One region of the Janibacter alittae genome, then DNA from elsewhere that is predicted to be linked to it. Evidence: riboswitches for the same ligand, from Rfam matches in the RefSeq annotation. Region 1 holds a riboswitch; each other region holds the start of a gene.
The links. A riboswitch is a leader RNA that binds a small molecule or an ion and turns the genes downstream of it on or off. The one in region 1 is predicted to bind cobalamin.
Positions count from the first base shown of each region.

Region 1 (2,263 bases):
CCCGTCGCCCGGCTCGGTGGTCTCGTCGCCCGGTTCGGTGGACCGGCACTCGAGCGTCGGCGTGGCGCCCGTCTGACCCGCGGCGGTGACGGTCGCGTAGGACTCGTCTGTCTGACCGAGCACCGCCTGGGCGGTGGTGCGGGTGATGGTCCCGTCCGGCTGCGCGTCGGCGCCCTTGGCCGTGGCGGCCTCGAAGTCGGCCCGGTTGTAAGCGATGCCCCCGACCACGGCCGGGGTGTCACAGCCGAAGGTCACGGACTCGACGTAGTCCAGCGCTCGGGCACGGGCATCGGCGCGCCCGGCGAGCCGGAAGGCGACCGCAGCCAACCCGGTGCTGTTGGCGTTGGCGCCCTCGGTGGTCTCGCCGCCACCGACGCCACCGGTCGCCGCCTGGCGGCTCGCGAGGTAGTCAGTGGCCGACTGGACCGCCGTGTCGTGGCCACCGACGGTGTGCAGGGCCTGCACCGCCATCGAGGTCGCGTCGGGGTCGGAGGTGCACGCCTCGTCGCCCGTCTCGTCGGGGTTGTCGTAGGTGAGCCGGAAGCCCCCGTCGTCGCACTGCTGCTCGAGCAGGAACCCCACGGAGGCAGTGGAGGGGTTGACGCCGTCCGCGCGCTCGAGGCCGATGAGCGCGAAGGACTGACCGAGGGTGTTGGAGTAGTCGCCGTACTCCGACTGGTCGGCGAACTGGCCGTTCTCCTCCTCCAGCGACTGGAGCTTGGTGACGAGGTCGACGCCGTTGACGGTGCGCGGATCCAGACCGCGAGCGGTGGCGAAGGTCAGCAGCTTGGCGGTCGCAGCCGAGTACACCTCGTCCTCGGAGCCGATGTAGGTGGCGGAATTCGCGAGGACGTAGTCGCTCGCCGCGGCAGCGGAGTCGCCACCGGAGCCGGCGGCGGTCATCCCCAGGATGGCGTCGATCGTCAGGCCGAGGTCGTCGAAGGACTGGCCGCCGGACTCGGTCACGAGTCGGTCGCCGCCATCGGCGAGCCGCTCGGCGAGATAGGCGACGGAGTCGTCCGGGGCGGCGGCGGACGCCGCCGGAGCCACGGCCAGACCCACGACGCCGAGGGAGGCGGTGAGGGCCAGGGTGGGGAGTGAACGCATGATTGGCGACCTTTCGGGTCGGACCGGTGGTCTGGACCCGGACGCGGTGCGCGTCGGGCTCGACCCGCTGTCCTCGACGGGTTGTGGTGGAGCCTCGCGTCACGACAGGTGGTCCGGCTCGCCGATGGTGGCTCACGGTTGCGGGTCAGCGCCGGAATCACACCGGCTTCCCCAGTCGCGCGCGACTGCCTCCCGGCAGTGCTGTGACCATGGTACCCGGTACCCGCCGACCGGTCCCCGTGCCTGCCCTACACTGGGTGCCCACAGGCGTTCGAGCCGTCATCAGCGGCGAGCCTTCCGGAAGAACGAGTGCCGGCGGCACTTCACTAGACCCGGACGCGTGGTCACGTCACGACCGATCGACCAAGAGCGGTCTCCTCCCTTCGCCCGAAGGGGGTGGACAAGCGGGGTGGTACCGCGGTGGCCTGCACGCACAGGCCGTCGTCCTCGTGGCACTGACCACGACGAGCACCCCGGAGCCGCCGCGATGACCTACCCCAGGGTCTCCACCACCGACGCGACCACCGTCGCCTCCTCCCCGTCCTTCCCGGACATCGAGCAGCACGTGCTCAGGTACTGGGAGGACGACGGCACGTTCCAGGCCTCGATCGACCAGCGCGATCCCGGCACGGACGGGACGAACGAGTTCGTCTTCTACGACGGGCCCCCCTTCGCCAACGGCCTGCCGCACTACGGCCACCTGCTCACCGGCTACGTCAAGGACGTCGTCCCGCGCTACCAGACCATGCGCGGCAAGCGCGTCGAGCGGCGCTTCGGCTGGGACACCCACGGCCTGCCGGCCGAGCTCGAGGCGATGAAGCAACTCGGCCTGAAGACCACGGACGAGATCCGCGAGCTCGGCATCGAGAAGTTCAACGCGGCCTGCCGCGAGTCGGTCCTGAAGTACACCGGTGAGTGGCGCGACTACGTCACCCGCCAGGCGCGCTGGGTCGACTTCGACAACGACTACAAGACGCTCAACCCCGGCTTCATGGAGTCGGTCATCTGGGCCTTCAAGTCGATGTACGACAAGGGCCTGGTCTACGAGGGCTTCCGCGTGCTGCCGTACTGCTGGCAGGACGAGACCCCGCTGTCCAACCACGAGCTGCGGATGGACGACGAGGTCTACCAGCAGCGCCAGGACCCCTCGGTCACG
Region 1 is NZ_CP144913.1:2,197,980-2,200,242, reverse strand. It holds gene V1351_RS10550 (hypothetical protein) at 1-1,107, opposite strand, end outside; cobalamin riboswitch at 1,194-1,328, opposite strand; gene ileS (isoleucine--tRNA ligase) at 1,595-2,263, shown strand, end outside.

Region 2 (2,263 bases), 1.4 Mb from region 1:
GCTCGTGCGTCGTGTCGCCGAAGTTGGGGCTGGTCTGGTCGATGCCGGGGTCGGCGAGGTCCCGGTCGTTGTTGCCGGCTGCCGTGACGAGCGTGACGCCCTGCTCGTGGGCGAGCTCGAGGGCCCGTCCCATCAGCTCGATGGTCACGTCCTGCACGGCGGCCTGGGCGGCGGAGTCCTCGGGGGCGCCGCCCGGGCAGGAGTAGAGCCAGGGATCGACGTAGAAGCTCATGTTGAGCACGTCGAGCTCCTGCGCCGCGCCGGCGGTGACCGCATTGGCGACCGGACCGAGGAAGAAGTAGCCGGAGTCCTGGCCCGCGCGCAGGTCGACGATGCCGACCTCGGGTGCGACCCCCTGTACGCCGAGCCCGTTGGCGGAGGCGGCGATGGTCCCCGCGACGTGGGTGCCGTGCCCGTTGTCGTCGCTGCCCACGGGGTCGATGCACCCGTCGTGCTCGCAGGCACCGTCGAGACCGGGCAGGTCGGTGACGAAGGACCGCGAGCGCTCCTCGTCCACGCGGTCGACCAGATCGGGATGGCCGGAGTCGACACCTGTGTCGATGACCCCGACGCGCACGTCCGGATCCCCGGTCGTCACCGATCGCGCCCGGGCGGCGTTGATCTCGGCCATGCCCCACAACCACCCGTCGAAGGGGTCGCCGCCCTCGGGGGGAGGTGGAGGGCGCAGCGTGCTGCCCGCGGGAGAGGTGTCGTCCGCGGTGGGGGTGGGCTCCTCCTCGGGGGACCAGCCGACGCTCTGGTCGGTCACCGCGTGCACCACCCCGTCGACGTCCTCGGCCACCGTGCGGACGTCGTCGTCGGTGCTGCGCAGCGTCACCATGCCGATGCCCCGGTTGAGCGAGGTCAGGGCGAGGCCGGACCCCTCGAGCTCGTCGGCGACTCGATCGGTGTCCGTCGGGTCCTCGACGAGGACGACCCAGTCGCGCCCCTCGGCCGGCTGGGCCCGGGTCTCGACGAGATCCCTCTCCGGCGAGCCCGACGACGCGGTGGACGTCGTCGTCCCCGATGGCGAAGGGGGGTCCTCACCGAGGAGGGAGCAACCGGCGAGCGAGACGGCCAGTGCGGCGACGAGCGCCCCTGCGGTGCGGGTGCGTCGTCCACGCATCTGTGCTGCCCCCTTCGTCCGAACCGGTCGGGAGGCAGTCTACGGATGGATCCGTCGGTGGCGGGCGGAGTCGCTGCTATGGTCCGTGGTGAGTCAGACGCACACCAGTGCAAGGGAATCCGGTGCGAATCCGGAACTGTCGCGCAGCGGTGAGGGTGACTGACGGAGTGTGAACCACTGGGCTGCCAGCCCGGGAAGGAACTCCGTCGGGACGACCCCGAGTCCGAAAACCTGCTGGCTCACCGTCATCCGACCGGGCCTCGCGATTCGGGCCCCTGATGCTTCTGGAGAACCGTGGGCTCTGCCGTCCCCGCGCCTCCCGCCCTCGTGGCGGAGGCCTGTGAGTTGTTGCGCGCTGCACCGACGCGCGCGCCGTTGACCCTGACCCCTGACCTCGATCCACCGAGCGGCCTCGTCGGCTGGCATCCGGTGACCCGGTTGACCGAGATCCCCTTCGTGTCCGACCTGGTCGCCGCCTACAGCGCCGGCCTGGCCACGCGTCATCTCGCCGTCGGCGGGGCGTGCGGGCTGCAGCACTACGCGGGCCGCTTCGTCCTGGCTGCCATCGGCGCATGGGTGCAGACCTCGGCGGTGCCGGACATGGACCACTCCGCCTGGCGGGTCAAGCTCGACGAGTCCGGACACACGGTCAGCGTCGCGCCCCCGGTCACCGGCGCCACCCACGTCGGCACCGCGCAGGACGCCGCCAGCGAGATCATCACCGCTCACCTGGGGCCGATCGTGGCCGCTGTCCGGGAGGTGTCCCGGATCACCGAACGCGTCGCCCACGGGTGCATCGCCGCCTCCTGTGCCGGGACCTTCGCGACCTTGTACCGCCGCACCCCGCCGCAGCGCCAACGCCACCTTGCCGACCTCGCGGACGCGTTTCTCGGTGCTCCCGCCTGGCCGGGCGGACGGCCGCTCGTCGACCTGCAGGAGATCGACGTGCCCACCGGCCCGGCGCTGGTGCACCAGCGCAACGTCTGCTGTCTCATCCGCCTCGGCCGGCGCCATGGTGCCTGCGGTACCTGCCCCGACATCGATCCCGACGAGCGGATGACCCGGATCATCCGCCACGCCACGGCAGCCGCCCGCGGCACCGACCTGCCCCTGGGGGTGCCCGGTGTCTCATGACCG
Region 2 is NZ_CP144913.1:227,998-230,260, forward strand. It holds gene V1351_RS01105 (S8 family peptidase) at 1-1,126, opposite strand, end outside; cobalamin riboswitch at 1,204-1,379, shown strand; gene V1351_RS01110 (hypothetical protein) at 1,421-2,260, shown strand; gene V1351_RS01115 (FecCD family ABC transporter permease) at 2,250-2,263, shown strand, end outside.
Region 2: it holds a riboswitch for cobalamin, as region 1 does, so the genes downstream of both, V1351_RS01110 (hypothetical protein) here and V1351_RS10550 (hypothetical protein) in region 1, are expected to answer to the same signal.

Region 3 (2,263 bases), 1.1 Mb from region 1:
CGCTGTTCCCCCGTGGCGGGGACGTCGGGCCGTCCGTGGTGCTGCTCCGGCCGTCCTGTCCGGTGGGCCGGTCCTGCGGCGGCGTGTCCTGGGGGTCGTCGCCGTCGCCGTCGTCAGGGGCCTCGCCGCCACCGGGCGGGTCGTCCTCGGGCTCCTCGTCGAGCAGTCGGTCGAGCAGGTCCTCGTCCAGCCCTGGCGCGTCGAAGGGGGCCCGGCGCCGGCGGTGCGGCAGCGAGAGCAGTGCCGCGGCGCGGATGTCCGCGCGGGTGACGCTCTCGCGGCCCTGCCACGCGGCGTGGGCGGCGGCGGTGCGGGCGGTGACGATGTCGGCACGCATGCCGTCGACGTCGAATCCGGCACAGACGCGGGCGATGGTCTGCAGCGTGCCTGCGTCGAGACGGACGTGGCGCACCGCTTCGCGGGCCGTGGCCAGGCGCTGGGTCAGCTCGGCCTCGGACTCGGCGAACCGCGCTGCGAAGCCCACCGGGTCGGCATCCGAGTCCAACCGTCGACGTACCACCTCCGCCCGCTCGTGCGGGTCGCGGCTCGCGGCGACGTGCACGGTCAGGCCGAAGCGGTCGAGCAGCTGCGGGCGCAGCTCGCCCTCCTCGGGGTTCATCGTCCCGACGAGGGTGATCCGGGCAGGGTGCGAGATCGAGACGCCGTCGCGCTCGACGGTGTTGCGCCCCATGGCTGCTGCGTCCAGGAGCACGTCGACGAGGTGGTCGTGCAGCAGGTTGACCTCGTCGACGTAGAGGATCCCGCGGTGCGCCTCGGCGAGCAGGCCCGGCTGGTAGGTGGCCTCTCCCTCACCGAGGGCGCGGCGCAGGTCCAGGGAGCCGACGACGCGGTCCTCGGTGGCGCCCACCGGCAGCTCGACCAGGCGCGCCGGCCGGGTGGTGGACGGACCGGAGTGCGGCCCGTCGGGGCAGTCCTCGCTGCGCTCGGGGTCGCACCCGAAGCGGCAGTCGCGGGCCACGTGCTGCTCGGGCAGGACCGAGGACAGGGCACGGACCGCGGTGGACTTGGCGGTGCCCTTCTCGCCCCGGACGAGGACACCGCCGATCTCCGGGGCGATGGCACTGAGCACGAGTGCGGTGGTCAGCTCGTCGGCGCCGACGAGGGCGGTGAAGGGATAGCTGGGCATGGAGCCGGGACGGGTCACTGGTGCCTCCTGGCGAGTGTCCGCGCTCGCCGTACGACGTCGCCGGGCGGGTTCGCTCCGACGAGCGCAGACCGATGTCCTGGCTTGGCCCACGGGGCCTTCACAGTGGCGGGACCGCTCCGGATTCGCACCGGATTCCTCGGTTGGCTGCGCCGGACGTCAGCATGCCACAGGTCGGGGTGGGCCTATGGTTGGCGTCCGTGATCGACGTCGTGGGTATCGGTGATGACGGCTGGGTCGGCCTGGACGAGGGCAGGCGCGGCCTCGTCCGCGACGCCACCACCGTGCTGGGGGGCCGCCGGCATCTGGCCCTCGTGGCCGGACACACCGCCGCCGGCGCCGATCTGGTGGCCTGGCCCAGCCCCCTTCGCCCGGCACTGCCCGGTCTCCTCGACACGGCCGCGGGCCGCGGCGCCGTCGTCGTCCTCGCCAGCGGCGACCCCCTGCGCTCCGGCATCGGGACGACCCTGATCGAGCTGCTCGGGGCCGACCGGGTGCGCATCCACCCCGCGCTCTCCGCCGACACCCTCGCCCGAGCCCGGCAGGGCTGGTCGGCCGAGGAGACCAGCGTCGTCACCACCGTCGGCCGTGACCTGCGCGCGGTGCTGCCCCACCTCGCGTCCGGGGCGAGGATCGTCGTGCTCTGCTCCGACGGTCTCGACCCGGCTCGCCTCGGGGGGCTGCTGACCGAGCACGGATGGGGCGCAACGCAGCTCACCGCGCGATGGCACCTAGGCGGTCCGGACGAAGGAGCCCTCGCCACCCGCGCGGACGCCGTCGCCGGTGCCACCGCCGACCTCGTCGTGTGCTGCCTGCAGGTGCGTTCTGAGGATGCGGCGGCCATGTCCTCGGTCGGCACGGTGCCGGGCCGCGCCGAGGACTTCGTCGCGCACGACGGGCAGGTGACCAAGCGCGACGTGCGAGCCAGCGCCCTGGCCCGGCTGCGACCGACCCCCGCAGCGCACCTGTGGGACCTCGGCGCCGGCAACGGCACGATCGCCCTCGAGTGGTGCCTGGCCGCCGACCGGGCCACCGCGACCTGCGTCGAGCGGGACGAGGCCCGCGCCCAGCGCATCCGCGACAACGCCGCCGCGCTCG
Region 3 is NZ_CP144913.1:1,085,737-1,087,999, forward strand. It holds gene V1351_RS05280 (VWA domain-containing protein) at 1-1,165, opposite strand, end outside; cobalamin riboswitch at 1,218-1,359, opposite strand; gene cbiE (precorrin-6y C5,15-methyltransferase (decarboxylating) subunit CbiE) at 1,366-2,263, shown strand, end outside.
Region 3: it holds a riboswitch for cobalamin, as region 1 does, so the genes downstream of both, V1351_RS05280 (VWA domain-containing protein) here and V1351_RS10550 (hypothetical protein) in region 1, are expected to answer to the same signal.